DNA from 3 places in the Streptomyces sp. NPDC059247 genome. Region 2 is predicted to be linked to each of the others. Evidence: riboswitches for the same ligand, from Rfam matches in the RefSeq annotation. Region 2 holds a riboswitch; each other region holds the start of a gene.
The links. A riboswitch is a leader RNA that binds a small molecule or an ion and turns the genes downstream of it on or off. The one in region 2 is predicted to bind cyclic di-AMP.
Positions count from the first base shown of each region.

Region 1: another riboswitch for cyclic di-AMP. It lies ahead of ACFXGN_RS14010 (transglycosylase family protein); the one in region 2 lies ahead of ACFXGN_RS25350 (M23 family metallopeptidase).
Region 3: another riboswitch for cyclic di-AMP. It lies ahead of ACFXGN_RS17650 (C40 family peptidase); the one in region 2 lies ahead of ACFXGN_RS25350 (M23 family metallopeptidase).

Region 1 covers NZ_JBHYZW010000006.1:96,603-103,017, reverse strand. Annotated here, with positions in the region: gene ACFXGN_RS14020 (cytochrome P450) at 1-1,038, shown strand, start outside; gene ACFXGN_RS14015 (transglycosylase family protein) at 1,159-2,220, shown strand; cyclic di-AMP (ydaO/yuaA leader) riboswitch at 2,479-2,651, shown strand; gene ACFXGN_RS14010 (transglycosylase family protein) at 2,655-3,368, shown strand; gene eno (phosphopyruvate hydratase) at 3,829-5,115, shown strand; gene ACFXGN_RS14000 (septum formation initiator family protein) at 5,206-5,676, shown strand; gene ACFXGN_RS13995 (DUF501 domain-containing protein) at 5,716-6,324, shown strand; gene ACFXGN_RS13990 (exopolyphosphatase) at 6,321-6,415, shown strand, end outside.
Region 2 covers NZ_JBHYZW010000016.1:141,030-147,444, reverse strand. Annotated here, with positions in the region: gene ACFXGN_RS25355 (GntR family transcriptional regulator) at 521-1,204, opposite strand; gene ACFXGN_RS25350 (M23 family metallopeptidase) at 1,419-2,189, opposite strand; cyclic di-AMP (ydaO/yuaA leader) riboswitch at 2,202-2,365, opposite strand; gene ACFXGN_RS25345 (M16 family metallopeptidase) at 2,574-3,941, opposite strand; gene ACFXGN_RS25340 (M16 family metallopeptidase) at 3,968-5,314, opposite strand; gene ACFXGN_RS25335 (DNA topoisomerase (ATP-hydrolyzing) subunit A) at 5,496-6,415, shown strand, end outside.
Region 3 covers NZ_JBHYZW010000008.1:217,051-223,465, forward strand. Annotated here, with positions in the region: gene ACFXGN_RS17630 (urease accessory protein UreF) at 1-64, opposite strand, end outside; gene ACFXGN_RS17635 (urease subunit alpha) at 78-1,799, opposite strand; gene ACFXGN_RS17640 (urease subunit beta) at 1,792-2,124, opposite strand; gene ACFXGN_RS17645 (urease subunit gamma) at 2,139-2,441, opposite strand; cyclic di-AMP (ydaO/yuaA leader) riboswitch at 2,973-3,179, shown strand; gene ACFXGN_RS17650 (C40 family peptidase) at 3,183-3,659, shown strand; gene ACFXGN_RS17655 (ATP-binding protein) at 3,907-4,344, opposite strand; gene ACFXGN_RS17660 (8-amino-7-oxononanoate synthase) at 4,514-5,692, opposite strand; gene bioB (biotin synthase BioB) at 5,836-6,415, shown strand, end outside.

The sequences.
Region 1 (6,415 bases), on a different contig from region 2:
ATCCCGGGCGAGCGCAAGGCCGAGCTGATGACCCATCTGCTCAACATCGACCCGCCGGACCACACCCGGCTGCGCAGGCTCGTCTCCAAGGCGTTCACCCCCCGCCGGGTCGCGGAGTTCGCCCCACGCGTGCAGGAGCTGACCGACCGGCTCATCGACTCCTTCGTGGAGCGGGGCAGCGCGGACCTCATCCACGAGTTCGCCTTCCCGCTGCCCATCTACGCCATCTGTGACCTGCTCGGGGTGCCCGAGGAGGACCAGGACGACTTCCGGGACTGGGCCGGGATGATGATCCGGCACGGCGGCGGGCCGCGCGGCGGGGTCGCGCGGTCGGTGAAGAAGATGCGCGGCTATCTCGCGGAGCTGATCCACCGCAAGCGCGAGGAGCCCGGGGACGACCTCATCTCGGGTCTCATCCGGGCCTCCGACCACGGCGAGCACCTCACCGAGAACGAGGCCGCCGCGATGGCCTTCATCCTGCTCTTCGCCGGTTTCGAGACCACCGTCAATCTGGTAGGAAACGGGCTTTACGCGCTTCTCCGGCATCCGGAGCAGCGCGCCCGGCTCCAGGAGTCGGTCACCTCCGGGGAGACCGGGCTCCTGGAGACCGGGATCGAGGAGCTGCTGCGGTACGACGGGCCGGTGGAGATGGCCACCTGGCGGTACGCCACCCGGCCGCTGACGATCGGCGGGCAGGAGATCCCGGCGGGCGACCCGGTGCTCGTGGTTCTCGCCGCCGCCGACCGGGACCCCGAGCGGTTCGACGGACCGGACGTCCTCGACCTCGCCCGGCGCGACAACCAGCACCTCGGGTACGGGCACGGCATCCACTACTGCCTGGGCGCGCCGCTCGCCCGGCTCGAAGGACAGACGGCCCTGGCGACCCTGCTGACCCGCCTCCCGGACCTGCGGCTCGCCGCCGACCCGGCCGAACTGCGGTGGCGCGGCGGGCTCATCATGCGGGGGCTGCGCACCCTTCCGGTGGAGTTCTCTCCGGTCGCCCCCCTCCATAGGACTGACGGAGCATCAGAAATGTGATCTTCACGTGATCGCGGGTGCATCGACTTGTGATGAGCGTTCGAATAGGGCTACGTTCCCCGACAACTCAGTTCGACCACTCAGTTCGACCACCCCAGTTGTCACGCGAAAGGCGCTCCTATGCGTTCCGGGAACGGACGACACCGCCGCCCCCGTCAGGCCCCCGCCCTCGTCGTCGCCGCGGGGGTGACCGGGTCCGCCATGGCGCTTCCCCTGCTCGCCACCGGCTCGGCGTCCGCCGCCGACGCCGCCACCTGGGACCGGGTCGCCGAGTGCGAGTCCGGCGGCCAGTGGAGCGCCAACCTCGGCAACGGGCGCTACGGCGGCCTCCAGTTCACCCAGGACAGCTGGGAGCGGTACGGCGGTCTCGCCTACGCGCCCAGCCCCGACCTGGCCAGCCGCGCCCAGCAGATAGCGGTGGCCGAGAAGGCCCTCGCCAAGGGCTCCACCGCGTGGGCCAGCTGCGCGCCGATCGCGGGACTCGTCAACGACGGCGCCCGGCCGAAGGTGAACCCGGGCCCGGCGGACCTCCCGAAGCCCTCCGGCGGCCCCGTCGCCGAGTCGAACCGCACGACGGGCCCGCAGTCCTCCAGCGCGGCGGAGGCGGCCCGGGGCGCGGCCGGACGGAGCACCGGGGCGCCCACCGCCCCGGCGACGTCCACGAGCCCCGCCGCGCCCTCGACGGGTGCGCCGGTGACGGGCGGGCCGACCGGTCCGACGGCGCCCGCCTCCCCGGACGCCCCCGCCCCCGCCACCACCGCGCCCGACGGGTCCGCCGCGCCGGGCACGTCCGGCGAGCCGACGACCGGCACCCCGGCCACGGGGTCCGGCAAGGGCAAGCACCGGGGCGACGCGGCTCCGGAGGGAACCGTGGGTCCGGGCGGATCCGTCGAGACCGGTCGCCACGCGGCGCCCGGTGACAGCCTCTCCGAGGAGACCGCGGCGAAGCCCGTGGCCGACGCCTCCACGAATTCCGGCGGAACGGACAGTCAGGGCACTTCGGGCGCGTACACGGTGAAGGCGGGCGACAGTCTGTCCGGCATCGCGCAGCAGAACGAGCTGCCCGGAGGCTGGACCGCGCTCTATGACGCCAACCGGAAGACGGTCGGTACCGACCCGGACCTCATCCTCCCTGGTCAGAGCCTTGAACTGACGGAGAGTCCGGTCGCGCGGGCGGAGTGATTCGGGGTCATATGTCCGGTTCTGGGCAACTGAGACATGAGTCTCTTCGCCCCAACTGGCGCGTCACACCCGCAAACTTTGCTCCCGTCGCCTCTCACCTGCGCAAACACTCCCCGCCGGAAGGCAAGGAGGGGCGGAATGTCCGTCATTCGCCTCTTTGAACTTCCGGTGGGTCTGTGTCTACGGTCATCACCGCTCGCCACCGCGGGCCCCGTCGACCGAAACGCCGAATCCTGCCGTCGGCCGTCGGGAACAGTCGTCGCGCAAGCGCCGAAGGCAGGAGCGGGGGACCCAAGGTAAGTGCCGACCCCGGCCGTTGAGACAGACGGCCGACGATCGGCTCGGGGTGGAGCCGCGTGCTGGACACGCGGCCGGGCAACTCATTGGCCCGAACCCGACAGCTCACCTCGCAGGCGTCGGTGAGGAGAATCTCCATGCTGTTTTCCGGTAAGGGCAAACACCGCCGTCCCTCCAAGGTCACCCAGGTCGCCACGCTCGTCGGCGTCACCGGTGTCGCCGTCGCCGCCCCGCTGATGACCGCGGGCACCGCCTCGGCCGCCACCGCCGCCGAGTGGGACCGCGTCGCCCAGTGCGAGTCCGGCGGCAACTGGTCCATCAACACGGGCAACGGCTACACCGGCGGCCTCCAGTTCGCGGCCTCCACCTGGGCCGCGTACGGCGGCACCGCCTACGCCCCGACCGCCAACCTGGCGTCGAAGTCCCAGCAGATCGCCATCGCCGAGAAGGTCCTCGCGGGCCAGGGCAAGGGCGCGTGGCCGAGCTGCGGCGTGGGCCTCTCCCGTGCCTCCTACGACGGCGGCGCCGCCGAGAGCGCCCCCAAGACCGTCACCCAGCAGCCGAAGCAGCAGCGCTCGGCCGAGCAGCCGACGACCCGCAGCGAGCAGCGCCAGGCCCCGAAGAAGGCCGCGCAGCAGCAGACCGCGCCGAAGGCGACCGTCACCACCCCGACCGGCAAGAAGGTCGAGAAGGGCGACGGCGAGTACAAGGTCGTGACCGGCGACACCCTCAGCCGGATCGCCCAGGCGCACGGCGTCGCGGGCGGCTGGGCCAAGCTCTTCGAGCTGAACAAGGACGTCGTCGACAACGCCGACCTGATCTACCCGGGCCAGCAGCTCCACCTCAAGTGAGCCCGGCGGTCCGCACGGGTCCGGCGGCCCGTACGGCACCGACGACCCTCCCGCGGTGACCACCCCGGACCGGCGCGCCTCCCCCCCCCGTGCGCACCGGTCCGGGGTTTCCGCCGTCCGGAGCCGCGCGCCCTGTCCGTACGGACGCCCCGCGCCCTGTCCGTACGGAGCCCCGCCCCGTACGGACTCCTCTCCCCCCTTCCGGATCCCCCGTCACGGACGGACCCCCCTCGTCCGCGCCCCGGGAGGGCCGCCCCGGCGGTTTCGGGGCGACTTCTCGGTTACCGTCCAGTAGATCTGGGGTCTTTCGCCCCTGAATGCATGTCCTTGGGCCCTTTTTCGTCCCAGGGGGCGGGCGCCCGGCTGGCCGGAGCCGCCGAGCCGGTTAGGCTCTTGACGCAAGGCCAAGCCGACCCTGCGCCGACCTTGCGTCACATCCAGCGTCACATCCCATAAGGAGATGCTCGTGCCGTCCATCGACGTCGTCGTAGCCCGGGAAATCCTGGACTCCCGAGGCAACCCCACGGTCGAGGTCGAGGTCGGCCTCGACGACGGCAGCACCGGCCGTGCTGCTGTTCCGTCCGGCGCCTCCACCGGTGCGTTCGAGGCCCTCGAGCTTCGCGACGGTGACCCCAACCGCTACCAGGGCAAGGGCGTCGAGAAGGCCGTCCTCGCCGTGATCGAGCAGATCGGCCCGGAGCTCGTCGGCTACGACGCCACCGAGCAGCGCCTGATCGACCAGGCCATGTTCGACCTGGACGCCACCCCGGACAAGTCGTCGCTCGGCGCCAACGCCATCCTCGGCGTCTCCCTCGCCGTCGCGCACGCCGCCTCCGAGGCCAGCGACCTCCCGCTCTTCCGCTACCTCGGCGGCCCGAACGCGCACCTGCTGCCCGTTCCGATGATGAACATCCTCAACGGTGGGTCGCACGCCGACTCCAACGTCGACATCCAGGAGTTCATGATCGCCCCGATCGGCGCGGAGTCCTTCTCCGAGGCCCTCCGCTGGGGCACCGAGGTCTACCACACGCTCAAGGGCGTCCTGAAGCGCAAGGGCCTCTCCACCGGCCTCGGCGACGAGGGCGGCTTCGCGCCGAACCTCGACTCCAACCGTGCCGCGCTGGACCTGATCCTCGAAGCGATCAAGGAAGCCGGTTACGCCCCGGGCAAGGACATCGCGCTCGCCCTCGATGTCGCCGCCTCCGAGTTCTACAAGGACGGCAAGTACGAGTTCGAGGGCAAGTCCCTCTCCGCCGCCGAGCTGACCGAGTACTACGAGGAGCTGGTCGCGGCCTACCCGCTGGTCTCCATCGAGGACCCGCTCTTCGAGGACGACTGGGCCGGCTGGAAGGTCCTCACCGACAAGCTGGGCACCAAGGTCCAGATCGTCGGCGACGACCTCTTCGTCACCAACCCGGAGCGCCTGGCCCGTGGCATCGAGGAGGGCTCCGCGAACGCCCTGCTCGTCAAGGTGAACCAGATCGGCTCGCTCACCGAGACCCTGGACGCCGTCGAGCTGGCCCAGCGCAGCGGCTTCAAGTGCATGATGTCGCACCGCTCCGGCGAGACCGAGGACGTCACCATCGCCGACCTCGCCGTCGCCACCAACTGCGGCCAGATCAAGACCGGCGCCCCGGCCCGCTCCGAGCGCGTCGCCAAGTACAACCAGCTCCTGCGCATCGAGGAGATCCTCGACGACGCCGCCGTCTACGCCGGTCGCAGCGCCTTCCCGCGCTTCAAGGGCTGACGGAGTCGCACCCGGTAGTTCCGTCCGTCCCCGCACTCGGTCCCGTACCGTGTGCGGGGACGTACGCGTGAACAGGGGAGGCGACACGACATGGCCGCGAAGAACCGGGACCGGTTCTCCACCGCGACCCGGATCAGGCTGCTCGGCGAGCAGACCGCCGCCCGTGTCTACCGCTCCCAGACCCGCCGCCAGGCCCGCCGCTCCCGGCTCACCGGCCGCGCGGCCTTCCTCGCCCTCGTCGTCTGCTCCCTCGTGGTGGCGCTCGCCTATCCCATGCGGAGCTACGTGTCCCAGCAGGGCGAGATCGCCGAGCAGCAGCGCAAGGCCGCCGAGGCGGCCCGGCGCGTCGAGGAACTCAGGGACGAGAAGGCCCGCCTCCAGGACCCGGCCTACGTCCGCCGCCTCGCCCGCGAACACCTGCACTACCTGATGCCCGGCGAGACCGGCTTCACCGTGGACGACCCCGACGCGGAGCGACGGCCCCGCGCCGAGCAGGGCGCGGCCGACCGCCCCTGGTACGACAACCTCTGGGACGGCGTCGACCACGCCGACCGCCCCTGACCCCTCCCCTTCCGCACGCGACACACGAACAAGGCAGACATGGAAACGCCCCCTCCGCAGACCGCACGCACCGAGCCCACCGACGAGGACATCGCGGCCTTCGAACTCCAGCTCGGCCGACCGCCCCGCGGGCTGCGCGCCATCGCCCACCGCTGCCCCTGCGGCCGGCCGGACGTCGTCGAGACCGCGCCCCGGCTCCCCGACGGCACCCCCTTCCCCACCACGTACTACCTGACCTGCCCCCGGGCGGCCTCGGCCATCGGCACCCTGGAGGCCAACGGGGTCATGAAGGAGATGCAGGCCCGGCTCGCCACCGACCCGGAGCTGGCCGCCGCCTACCGCGCCGCGCACGAGGACTACCTCGCCCGCCGCGACGCCATCGAGGTCCTGGAAGGCTTCCCCAGCGCGGGCGGGATGCCCGACCGGGTCAAGTGCCTGCACGTCCTCGTCGGCCACTCGCTCGTCGCGGGCCCCGGTGTGAACCCCTTCGGCGACGAGGCGCTCGCCCTGCTCCCCGAGTGGTGGGCCAAGGGCCCCTGCGTCACCCCGTGCGCCCCGGCGGAGAAGGACGGCCCGACCGCCGAGGCCTCCGACGGCGGCCACCCCGCCTCCGGGCCCGTGGACGCAGAGGACGAGGAGAGCAAGTGACCCGGGTCGCCGGAATCGACTGCGGTACGAACTCCATCCGGCTGCTCGTCGCCGACGTGGACCCCACGACGGGCGAGCTGACCGAGCTGGA
Region 2 (6,415 bases):
TCCCCGCCGACGGGCGCCCGGGGCCCCCCCCCCCCTCCCACGCGCGCCGCGCCCGGCGTCTCTCCGGGCGGCCCCGGCCTCTCGCGTCACCCCTGTCTCTCGCGTCGCCTCCGCCCCCTCGCGCAGTCCGGCCCGACGGCGTGTGAGCCGGACAGGGTCACCTGCCGTCGGGCCCTCGCGCCGTACGCCTCCGGGTCCGCGCGCCTCCGGGTCCGTGCGGGCTCTCGCCCCTCGCCCCACGGGCGCTCGCCCGATACTTCGGAAGCTCCGGGAAGGCGTCGCCGGTCTCCCCGGCGGGCGACCGGCGGAAAAGACGGCGCCGGGCGCCGGAAAGCCGACGGGTCGCACCGTACGGGCGAAACACGGAACACCGAAACAGCGCGCGCGGAACACGGCGGGCAGGCCGGACGCTCCGGGCGAACCCGCCCCGCCGATCACCGCTCCGCCGATCACAGCTCTGCAAATCACCGGCACGGAATTCCCCGGACGGAATTCCTCTCCCTTTTGTAGGGCGTCCGCGTTAATTCCGGGCACTCGCCGTGTTGACGGCATGTTGCGAAACCCTCACACGTCCCCGGTCCGGCCGCTTGAGCCGGTGCAGCGGACGCGAGCGCTCCGCGTGCAGGGCCGTCAGCGTCCGCGCCCGTTCGGCGTCCCCGCGCGCCACCGCGTCCACGATCGCGCCGTACGCGTCCCAGGTCTCCACCGGCCGCTCCGGCCCGTCGACCAGGTACATCCAGGCGATCTTGTGCCGGAGCTGGGTCAGCAGCGTCGTCAGCGGCGGACTGCCGGAAGCCTGCGCGAGCGTCTCGTGGAACCAGCTCCCGAGCGCGCGCAGATCCTCGACCTGGCCGTGCGCGGCCCGCTCCCGCCCCAGCCTCACCAGCCCCCTGAGCACCTTGAGGTGGGCCTCCGTGCGCCGCTGGGCGGCCCGTGCGGCCCCCAGCGGTTCCAGCAGCGCCCGCATGTCGATCAGATCGGCGGCCTCCCGCTCGGTGGGCTCGGCGACCTGCGCGCCCGCGTGTCTGCGGGTGACGACGAAGCCCTCCGACTCCAGGGTCCGCAGGGCCTCGCGGACCGGGACGCGGGAGACCCCGTAACGGCGGGCGAGCTGGTCCTCGGTGAGCCGGCTCCCCCGCCCGAAGACCCCGGAAACGATGTCGTCCCGGATCGCCGTGCACACCGAGTGCGCGGGAATGCGCATGTCGACCTCCGCCTTGGTCGCTTCGAGACACAATTCGAGCGGCGCTTTTCTCGCGCACTCTCCGCGACTCTATTGCAGTACGCCGGAATTTCCGATGCCCCACCGGAACATGCCGACCGGAACGGCCAAGGGAAAAGCCCCGGCTCTGTACGAGCCGGGGCTTTCGCGACGTGCGGCCGAGCGCGTCCTGGCGGTCGCGGCACGGGTGTCCGGGTCAGACCTGGACGCCCCGGGCGCGCAGGTACGAGACCGGGCTGACGTCGGAGCCGTACTCGGCGCTGGTGCGCGCCTCGAAGTGCAGGTGGGGGCCGGTCGAGTTGCCGGACGAGCCGGAGATCCCGATCCGCTGGCCCGGCTCGACGGTCTGGCCGATGTGGACGCCGATGGAGGACAGGTGGCCGTACTGGGTGTACGTGCCGTCGTGCATCCGGATGACGATGTTGTTGCCGTACGCGCCGCCCCAGCCCGCCTCGACGACGGTGCCGGATCCGACGGAGACGACCGTGCTGCCGTAGGCGGCGTGGAAGTCGATGCCGGAGTGGCTGCCGGAGGACCACAGGGAGCCGCCGGTCTTGTAGCCGGTCGACACGTAGGTCCCGGCGACGGGGAGCTGGAAGGAGGCCAGTCGGCGTCGCTCGGCGTCGCGGGCGGCGCGCTCCTCGGCCTCGCGGATCTCCTTGGCGCGGGCCTCGGCCTTGCGCTTCGCCTCGGCCTGCGCCTTCGCCTTGGCGACGGCTTCGAAGGCCTGCCGTTCCTGGGCGGCGGCCTGGGCGTTGAGGCGGTCCACGAGGGACTCCTCGGTGATCACCCGGGTGAGGCCGGTGTCTTCGGCGGAACGGGGCTCCGCGTCGGCGGCGAGCGCCGGGGAGGCGAGGGTTCCGATGACGCCGGTGGTGGCGAGCGTCGCAGCTCCGGCGAAGCCCGCGCCGCGGCGCGCCGTCCGGCTCGGAGCACGGTGCTTCCCGGTGGTACGGGTGAACGCCATGAAGTGGCTGGTCCTTTCCTTCCTTCTCGCCTACCGGGTTAGCTGACGGGTTCGGAGCAGGAAGGTCTCCTACGGGCCCCTCCGCACGGCGAAGGCGTCCGATTCACCCCAGGGACTACGTGTGGGTCCCCGGCTCCCCAGGCTCGCGCCTGACGGGGACTCGGCGATGACTGTCCGATGCCGCGGGTGCGGCGGGTGCAACTGACGAACAGCGGCACCGACGCTATGCGGATCGTCTGTCGATCACCAACTGGACGGGATTTTTGTAAGACTTACCACAGGGCATACAGCCACTCTTTCCCCTAATTCGGACAAAAAGAGAACCCCGACGGACGGTGCCGTCGGGGTTCTCCCTGCCGGATCGGCGGGTGGAGCGGGCCGGAATCAGCCCGTCACGACCGTCACTTCACCGATGCCGAGCGCCCGTACGGGCTCCGCGATCACCGCCGCGTCACCCACCAGCACGGTGACGAGCCGGTCCACCGGGAAGGCGCTGACCACGGCGGCCGTCGCCTCGACGGTGCCGGTCTCGGCGAGCCGCGCGTACAACTGGGCCTGGTAGTCGTCCGGGAGGTGCTGCTCGACCTGGTCGGCGAGCGTCCCGGCGACCGAGGCGGCCGTCTCGTACCTGAGCGGCGCCACCCCCACCAGGTTCTGCACGGCCGTCTCGCGCTCCGCGTCGGTGAGCCCCTCTGCGGCCAGCGTCCGCAGCACCTTCCACAGGTCTTCGAGGGCCGGACCGGTGTGAGGGGTGTCCACGGAACCGCTGATGCCGAGCATCGAGGCCCCGTTGCCCCCGGCGTCGGAACGGAGCACCTGCCCGAAGGCCCGCACGCCGTACGTGTAGCCCTTCTCCTCGCGCAGGACCCGGTCGAGCCGCGAGGTGAGCGTGCCACCGAGGCAGTACGCGCCCAGGACCTGGGCGGGCCAGACGCGCGCGTGCCGGTCGGGACCGATCCGGCCGATCAGCAACTGGGTCTGGACGGCGCCGGGACGGTCGACGACGACGACCCGCCCGGTGTCGTCGGCGGTGATCGGCGGCATCGGCAGCGGCTCCGCCCGCTCGCCGGTCCAGGCGCCCAGGGTCTCGGCGAGGACCTTGTCCAGGTCGATGCCCGTCAGGTCGCCGACGACCACGGCGGTGGCGGTGGAGGGCCGGACGTGCGCCGCGTAGAAGGCGCGGACGGCGGCGGCGTCGATCCTCTCGACGGTCTCCTCGGTGCCCTGGCGCGGCCGGGACAGCCGGGACTCGGCCGGGAACAGTTCCTTGGAGAGCTGCTTCGCGGCGCGACGGCCCGGGTTGGCCGACTCGTGCGGGATCTCGTCCAGCCGGTTGCGCACCAGCCGCTCGACCTCGGTGTCCAGGAACGCCGGGGCGATCAGCGCCTCGGAGAGCAGCCCGAGCGCCTTGGACAGCCGGGAGACGGGGACCTCCAGGGAGACCCGTACGCCCGGGTGGTCCGCGTGCGCGTCGAGCGTGGCGCCGCAGCGCTCCAGCTCGGCCGCGAACTCCTCGGCGCCGTGCTGGTCCGTGCCCTCGGAGAGCGCGCGGGCCATGATGGTCGCGACGCCGTCGAGACCGGTCGGCTCGGCGTCCAGCGGGGCGGGCAGGAAGACCTCCACGGCCACCACCTGCTGGCCGGGGCGGTGACTGGTGAGCAGCGTCAGACCGTTGTCCAGGGTGCCGCGGTCCGGGGCCGGGAAGGCCCAGGGCCGGGCGACGCCGGGGGCGGGCCGGGGGTGGAAGTCCATGCTCGTCAAAGACGCGGCAGCGTCGGTCACTGGTCCGCCCCCTCTTCCTCGTCGCTGTCGCTCTGTTCGGTCGCCAGGGGCTCGTAGACCAGCACCGCGCGGTTGTCGGGGCGCAGGGCGGTCGCGGCGGCGGCCCGGACCTCCTCGGCCGTGACGTCGAGGACGCGGTCCACCGCCGTCAGGGCGAGCTGCGGGTCGCCGAAGAGCACCGCGAAGCGGCACAGTTCGTCGGCGCGGCCCGCGACGGTGCCGAGCCGGTCCAGCCACTCGCGCTCCAACTGGGCCTGGGCGCGCTCCATCTCCTCGGGCGTCGGGCCCTCGGCGGCGAACCGGGCCAGCTCCTCGTCGACGGCCGCCTCGATCTGCGGGACCTCGACGCCCCCGGAGGTCTTGACGTCCAGCCAGCCGAGGGACGGGGCACCGGCGAGCCGCAGCAGACCGAAGCCCGCGGCGACGGCCGTGCGGTCGCGGCGGACCAGCCGGTTGTGCAGCCGCGAGGACTCGCCGCCGCCGAGCACGGTCAGGGCCAGGTCGGCCGCGTCGCACGCGCGCGTGCCGTCGTGCGGCAGCCGGTAGGCGGCCATCAGCGCGCGCGCCGGGACCTCCTCCTCGACGACCTCGCGCAGTTGCTCGCCGATGACCTCGGGCAGCGAGCCGTCGCGCGGTGGCCGCTTGCCGTCGTGGGACGGGATCGAGCCGAAGTACTTCTCGACCCAGGCGAGGGTCTGCTCCGGGTCGATGTCGCCGACGACGGACAGCACCGCGTTGTTCGGGGCGTAGTACGTGCGGAAGAAGTTCCGCGCGTCCTCCAGGGTGGCCGCGTCCAGGTCGGCCATGGAGCCGATCGGCGTGTGGTGGTACGGGTGGCCCTCCGGGTACGCGAGGGCGACCAGCTTCTCGAAGGCCGTTCCGTACGGCACGTTGTCGTAGCGCTGGCGGCGCTCGTTCTTGACGACGTCCCGCTGGTTCTCCATGGACTCGTCGTCCAGGGCGGCGAGCAGCGAGCCCATGCGGTCGGCCTCCAGCCAGAGCGCGAGCTCCAGCTGGTGGGTGGGCATGGTCTCGAAGTAGTTGGTGCGCTCGAAGCTCGTCGTGCCGTTGAGCGAACCGCCCGCGCCCTGCACCAGCTCGAAGTGCCCGTTGCCGTGGACCTGCTTCGAGCCCTGGAACATGAGGTGCTCGAAGAGGTGGGCGAGGCCCGTGCGGCCCTCGACCTCGTGGCGCGAGCCGACGTCGTACCAGAGGCAGACCGCGGCGACCGGGGTCAGGTGGTCCTCGGACAGCACCACGCGCAGACCGTTCGGCAGCCGGTGCTCGGTAGCTGTCAGGCCGCCGGAGCCGGCCTCGGCCGTGGCCGTGTGACCCATGGGCATGTACGTCCCTTCGATCGCGATGTGAAAAGGTCCTGCCACTGTATGCAAGCGCGCCGACACCTGGCGAAGTTCCCGCCCGTTCGAGATGTCCCTCGTCCGGGTCGCGGTCGGCGTTGTCGGTGGCACGGTCCACAATGGTCCGCGTCAGATCAACCTTGTTGGTGAAGGAGCCGCAGCCGCGATGGCCCGCCGCAGCACGAAGACACCGCCGCCGGACGACGCGTTCGAGGAGCGAATCCTCGACATCGACGTCGTCGACGAGATGCAGGGCTCCTTCCTCGAGTACGCGTACTCGGTGATCTACTCGCGCGCCCTGCCCGACGCCCGCGACGGCATGAAGCCCGTACAGCGCCGCATCGTCTTCCAGATGAACGAGATGGGGCTCAGGCCCGAGCGCGGCTTCGTCAAGTGCGCCCGGGTCGTCGGCGAGGTGATGGGCAAGCTGCATCCGCACGGCGACGCCTCCATCTACGACGCCATGGTCCGCATGGCACAGCCCTTCTCCATGCGGCTGCCCCTCGTCGACGGCCACGGGAACTTCGGTTCCCTCGGGAACGACGACCCGCCGGCCGCGATGCGGTACACCGAGTCGCGGATGGCGCCCGCCGCACTCCTGATGACCGAGTCCATCGACGAGGACACGGTCGACTTCAGCCCGAACTACGACGGGCAGGAGCAGGAACCGGTCGCCCTGCCCGCCGCCTATCCGAACCTGCTGGTCAACGGCGCTTCGGGAATCGCGGTCGGCATGGCGACGAACATGCCCCCGCACAACCTCGGCGAGGTCGTCGCCGCCGCCCGCCACCTGATCCGCCACCCCGGCGCCGACCTCGAGACGCTGATGCGTTTCGTGCCCGGCCCCGACCTGCCGACCGGCGGCCGGATCGTCGGCCTGTCCGGCATCAAGGACGCGTACGAGACGGGCCGCGGGACCTTCAAGATCCGCGCCACGACCAGCGTGGAGACCGTCACGGCGCGCCGCAAGGGCATCGTCGTGACCGAGCTGCCCTTCACGGTCGGCCCCGAGAAGGTCATCTCCAAGATCAAGGACCTGGTCGGCTCCAAGAGGCTCCAGGGCATCGCGGACGTCAAGGACCTGAC
Region 3 (6,415 bases), on a different contig from region 2:
AGTGGGCGTGCCCGCCGGCGGGAAACCGTCCGTCGGCGAGCACGAGCAGTGCGGAGCGTGTCATGGAGGGGGCGCCGTCAGAAGAGGAAGTAACGCTGGGCCATGGGCAGTTCGGCGGCGGGTGCGGGTTCCACCACTTCGCCGTCGATGCTCACCGAGAAGGTGTCGGCGTCGACCTCGACCCGGGGCACGGCGTCGTTCTCGACCATGTCCGCCTTGGTGACCCGTCGGGTGGAGCCGATGGCGGCGAACTCCTTGTGCAGTCCGAGCCTCTGCGGGAGGTCGTCCTCGATGGCCGCCTGGGCGACGAAGTTGATCGAGCCCGCCGCAGCCGCCCGGCCGAGCGCGCCGAACATGGGGCGCGGCAGCACCGGCTGCGGGGTGGGGATGGAGGCGTTGGCGTCGCCGAGCTGCGCGTACGCGATCTGTCCGCCCTTGATGACGACGAGCGGCTTCACGCCGAAGAAGGCGGGTTCCCACAGGACCAGGTCGGCGAGCTTGCCGGGTTCGACCGAGCCGATGACATGGCCCATGCCCTGGGCGACGGCCGGGTTGATCGTGTACTTGGCGACGTAGCGGCGGGCCCGGTGGTTGTCGGCGCGGCCGTCGCCGGGGAGGGGTCCGCGCCGCTTCTTCATGACGTGGGCGGTCTGCCAGGTGCGCATGATCACTTCGCCGATGCGGCCCATGGCCTGGGAGTCGGAGGAGATGATCGAGATCGCGCCCAGGTCGTGCAGGACGTCCTCGGCGGCGATGGTGGAGGGCCGGATGCGGGACTCCGCGAAGGCGAGGTCCTCGGGGACGGCCGGGTTGAGGTGGTGGCAGACCATCAGCATGTCGAGGTGTTCCTCGATGGTGTTGACGGTGTGCGGCCGGGTCGGATTGGTGGAGCTCGGCAGGATGTTCGGCTCCGAGACCACGGTGATGATGTCGGGGGCGTGCCCGCCGCCCGCGCCCTCGGTGTGGTACGCGTGGATGGTGCGCCCGGCGACGGCGGCGAGGGTGTCGCCGACGAAGCCCGCCTCGTTGAGGGTGTCGGTGTGGATGGCGAGCTGGGCGCCCGTCTCCTCGCAGACGTCGAGGCAGGCGTCGATGACGGCGGGGGTGGCACCCCAGTCCTCGTGGATCTTGAACCCGAGGGCTCCGCCGCGCAGTTGGGAGTGCATGGCCTCCCGGGACATGGTGTTGCCCTTGCCGAGCAGACCGATGTTGACGGGGAAGGTGTCCAGGGCCTCGAACATCCGGGCCATGTGCCAGGGGCCGGGGGTGATGGTGGTGGCCTTGGTGCCCTCGGCGGGGCCGGTGCCGCCGCCGACGAGCGTGGTGACGCCGGTGGCGAGGGCCTGCTCGACCACGGTCGGGGAGATGAAGTGGACATGGGTGTCGACGGCGCCCGCGGTGACGATGCGGCCGTTGCCGACGATGACCTCGGTCTCGGGGCCGATCACCAGACCGGGGTGGACGCCGTCCATGGTGTCGGGGTTGCCTGCCTTGCCGAGGGCGACGATCCGGCCGTCCCTGATGCCGATGTCGGCCTTGACGATCCCCCAGTGGTCGATGACCACGGCGCCGGTGATGACGGTGTCGGGGGCGCCCTCGGCACGGGTGGTGCGGGCCTGGCCCATCGACTCGCGGATGACCTTGCCGCCGCCGAAGACGGCTTCGTCCCCGGCGCGTCCGGGGCCGCCGCTGCGGTCCTCCTCGATCTCCACGAAGAGGTCGGTGTCGGCGAGCCGGAGGCGGTCGCCGGTGGTGGGGCCGAACAGGTCGGCGTAGACGGCGCGGTGCAGATCAGGCACGGGAGTCCTCTTCGTTCGCGTCCAGGGGACCCGCGGTCTCGCCGCGCAGCCCGGGAACGATCCGGCGGCCGGTGAGGGGGACGAGTTCGACCTCGACGGGGATGCCGGGTTCGAAGCGGACGGCGGTTCCGGCGGCGATGTGCAGCCGCTGCCCGCGCGCGGCGGCGCGGTCGAACTCGAGTCCGGGGTTGACCTCGGCGAAGTGGTAGTGGGAGCCGACCTGGACGGGCCGGTCGGCGGCGTTGAGCACGGTCAGGCGCGTGACGGGGCGCCCCTCGTTGAGGGGGACGGGGCCGTCCGCGTACAGGATCTCTCCGGGGATCATCGGCGGCGGTCCGTTCAGACGATGGGGTCGTGGACGGTGACGAGCTTGGTGCCGTCCGGGAAGGTGGCCTCGACCTGGACGTCGTGGATCATCTCGGGGACGCCCTCCATGACCTCGTCGCGGGTGAGCACCTCGCGCCCCGAGGCCATCAGCTCGGCGACCGTGCGGCCGTCCCTGGCGCCTTCGAGGACATGGGCGGTGATCAGTGCGACGACCTCGGGGTGGTTGAGCCGTACCCCGCGCGCCCTGCGCTTCTCGGCCACGTCCGCGGCCACATGGATGAGCAGGCGTTCCTGCTCGTGCGGGCTCAGTTGCACACTTCCACCTCACAGTCGTCCGCCGGGACGGGACCCGGACAGCTGCGGACCCTACCGACCTTCAACACCTTGTTGAAATGCCGGAACGCGGCACACCGGCAGACATTGCACGTTAGGGCGGAAGTTTTTCCGGCTGGTTAACTACGCCTTTGCGATCGCATGATCATCAGGTCGGTGACGGCACATGCGGAGCCGAGCCCTCCCCCTGACGGATCGACATCCGGCCGTGTCGTGTCGAGAGCCGGACGGCCGACGCGCATCGCAGAATCCCTCCCTCGTTCGGAGTAGTCGACGAGTCGATATTCAGACCGGTCAACTTGCGCCACCGATGTACGCATCTGGCGGAATCGAACGTTCCATCGCTGGTGCGGGGCTCGCCAGGGGGAACTCCGATGATCACGAAACCCTCCTGTCCACCCGAATGGATCAGTCGTGAGGAGCCTCACATATCGCCGTTTCCACTCGGATTTCACCCCCGGTGTGGGTCAAGATCCCTGTCGACGACAAGCCCCCGCCGCCGCGGCGGGGCGGTCCGGGCGGACGCCGAGTCCTGCCGCTGCCCCGGACGTCTGGTCGACAGGATTGGACCGGCAGGAGTGGAGGACCCGATTTTTACGGGGCGTACGCGCTGTTCCCACAGCGGGGCCGCCCCTTGGGGTGAAGCCGCACCCGCGGCCGGGCATCTTCGCCTGCCCGAACCCGACAGGTCATCCTTCACAGGCGGCTGACGAAGGGTTGCGCATGACTGCGCAGATGCACGTCCCGTCCCTGCTGTCCCGGGTCGGAGCCGTCTCGGCTCTCACTCTCGCCGCCGTCGGCGGCACGCTGCTCGCACCCGGTGCGGCGCCGGAGGCCCAGGCAGCGACGAACTACGCGAACAAGGCACTGAGCGTCGCCGCGTCCAAGAAGGGAGCACCGTACCGGTACGGGAGCGCCGGACCCTCCAGGTTCGACTGCTCCGGTCTGACGCTCTACGCGTACCAGAAGGCGGGCAAGTCGCTGCCCCGCACCGCGCAGCAGCAGTACAACAGGACCACCCGCGTCTCCGCCGCCTCACGGCAGAAGGGGGACCTGGTCTTCTTCCACTCCGGCGGAAGGGTGTACCACGTGGGCATCTACGCCGGGAGCGGCAAGATCTGGCACTCGCCCAAGACGGGGTCCTGGGTGAAGCTCGACAAGATCTGGTCGTCGAAGATCTACTACGGCCGCGTCCGCTGATCCGGCGGCCCGTCCGTCCGCTGATCCGGCGGAACCGACGGCCGGTCCGTGAGCCGATCCGGCGGAACTGACGGCGCCGGTCCGTGCGGGGTGCGGTGGCACCGCCGCGTCCCGTACGGACCCGGGCCGCCCTCCGGCGACCGCGCGTCCCCCGCGGAAGCCGCCCCGGGCCGCCCGGCACCCTCCCGGGGCCCCCGACGACCGCATCGGCTCAGGGGTCGTGCCCACCCCGGCGGGCACGGGCCCGTCAGCGACCGGCCAGCGGGGCGGGGATCCACGGGAGGGAGATCCGGACCGTCTTGCCGCCCTCCTCGATCGGGGTCACGGAGAGACGTCCGCCCGACTCCGCCGCGAGGACCCTGACGATGACCATGCCCCTGCCGTTGTCCTGCTGGACCGCGGCGGGCAGACGGCGCGGCAGCCTCGGATGACTGTCGGTGACACCGATGTGCAGGTGCTCCTCCCAGTCGAGCCGGAGGTCCACCGTGAACGTGGGCGACTGGCCGAGGGTGTGCAGCACGGCGTTGGTGGCCAGCTCGGAGACGATGATCCGGATCGCGTCCGCGGTCTCCGTGGCGTCGTCCAGGCCCCAGCCGTCGAGAACCTCCGCCACGAACCGCCGGGCCGTGGACACCGAGGCGGGTTCGCTCGGCAGAGTGACGGATGCTTCCTGCTGGTCTGCCATGGCGACGCCGTCCCTTTCCCGCCGGGGCCGCTGCCCCGGATCGCACTGCGCGTCAGACTGCCACCGATCGGGCCGCGCCGGGAGGCGTTCTCCCAAGATATGTCCCCATCTGTCGCCCGAAGCGGTGAACGCGAAGGCCCTGGACCGGACCGGGCCGCCGACCGCCGGGTCAGCCGGCCGGTGCCGTCCGCAGGATCGTTTCCACCGCGTACGCGATCCGCTCGTCCGTCAGGTCCGCGCGTGCCGTGAGCCGTAGCCGCGAGACGCCGTCGGGCACGGAAGGCGGCCGGAAGCAGCCGACCGCGAGCCCCCGCTCCCGGCAGTCCGCCGCCCAGCGCAGCGCCGCCTCCGGGGAGGGGGCGCGCACCGAGACCACGGCCGCGTCGGGCCGGGCGGCCGTCAGGCCCGCCCCGGTGAGGAGCCGGTGCAGGGTGGTCGCGACCGTACGGGCCCGCTCCGCGAGCCCCGGCTCGGCCGTCAGCAGGCGCAGGGCCGCCAGCGCGCCCCCGGCGGCGGCCGGGGCGAGACCGGTGTCGAAGATGAAGGTGCGGGCCGCGTTGACCAGGTGCTCGACCACCCGGGCCGGGCCGAGGACCGCGCCGCCCTGACTGCCGAGGGACTTCGACAGGGTGACGGTGGCCACCACGTCCTCGTCGCCCGCGAGCCCGGCCTCGTGGAGGGCCCCCCGGCCGCCGTCGCCGAGGACGCCGAGGCCGTGGGCGTCGTCCACGACCAGACCGGCGCCGTGCGCGCGGCAGGCGGCGGCGAGCGCGGACAGCGGCGCCCGGTCGCCGTCGACGGAGAACACGGAGTCGCTGACGACCAGGGCCCGCCACCCCGGATGCGCGTCGAGGGTCTTGCGCACGGCCTCCGGATCGGAGTGCGGGACGACGGCGGTCTCGGCGCGCGCCAGCCGGCAGCCGTCCACGATCGAGGCGTGGTTGGAGGCGTCGGAGACGATCAGGGCGTCCCGGCCGCCCAGCGCGGTGAGCGCGGCCAGGTTGGCGGTGTAGCCGGAGGAGAAGACGAGGGCGGCCTCGAAGCCGCAGAAATCGGCGAGTTCGCGTTCCAGCCGGGTGTGCAGCCGGGTGGTTCCGGTGACGAGCCGGGAACCGGTGGAGCCCGCGCCCCAGCGGTTCGCCGCCTCGGCCGCCGCCCCGGTCACCTCGGGCCTCCGGGTCAGGCCGAGGTAGTCGTTGCCCGCCAGGTCCAGCAGGTCGGACTCGGCGGCGCGGGGCCGCAGCACCCGGACGAGACCGGCGTCGGCACGGCGGCGCGCCTCGGCCTCGGTCCAGTCGAACGCGGTGCGGCGCGGGCCCACGGCCCGGGTCCCGTCGGCCTGTGACATGCGGGGTTCCTTTTGTAGGCAGCGCACAGACCCTAGCCAACGGAAGCCGGGGTGGGGATGTGGTCATCCACACACCTCCTTCGGGGCCGTTTGTTCGGTTCCTCCTTGGCCCGGGGGCGGGCGGTAGGACAGGATCAACGGTTATGGACCTGCTGAACACGCTGGTGGAGAAGGGGCTGCGGCGCGAGTCGCCGACCCGTGGAGAAGCGCTCGCCGTCCTGGCGACCTCGGACGACGAACTGCTCGATGTGGTGGCCGCCGCGGGCAAGGTGCGCCGCCAGTGGTTCGGGCGCCGGGTGAAGCTCAACTACCTGGTGAACCTGAAGTCCGGACTGTGCCCCGAGGACTGCTCGTACTGCTCTCAGCGGCTCGGCTCCGAGGCCGGGATCCTCAAGTACACCTGGCTGAAGCCGGACGAGGCCTCCCGGGCCGCCGCCGCGGGGGTCGCGGGCGGCGCCAAGCGGGTGTGTCTGGTGGCGAGCGGCCGGGGTCCGACCGACCGGGACGTCGAGCGGGTCGGCAGGACCATCGAGGCCATCAAGGAGGGCAACGAGGGCGTCGAGGTGTGCGCCTGCCTCGGACTGCTCTCGGACGGGCAGGCGGAGCGGCTGCGGGAGGCGGGCGCCGACGCGTACAACCACAACCTCAACACCTCCGAGGGGACGTACGGGCAGATCACCTCCACCCACACCTACGCGGACCGGGTGGACACCGTCCGCAAGG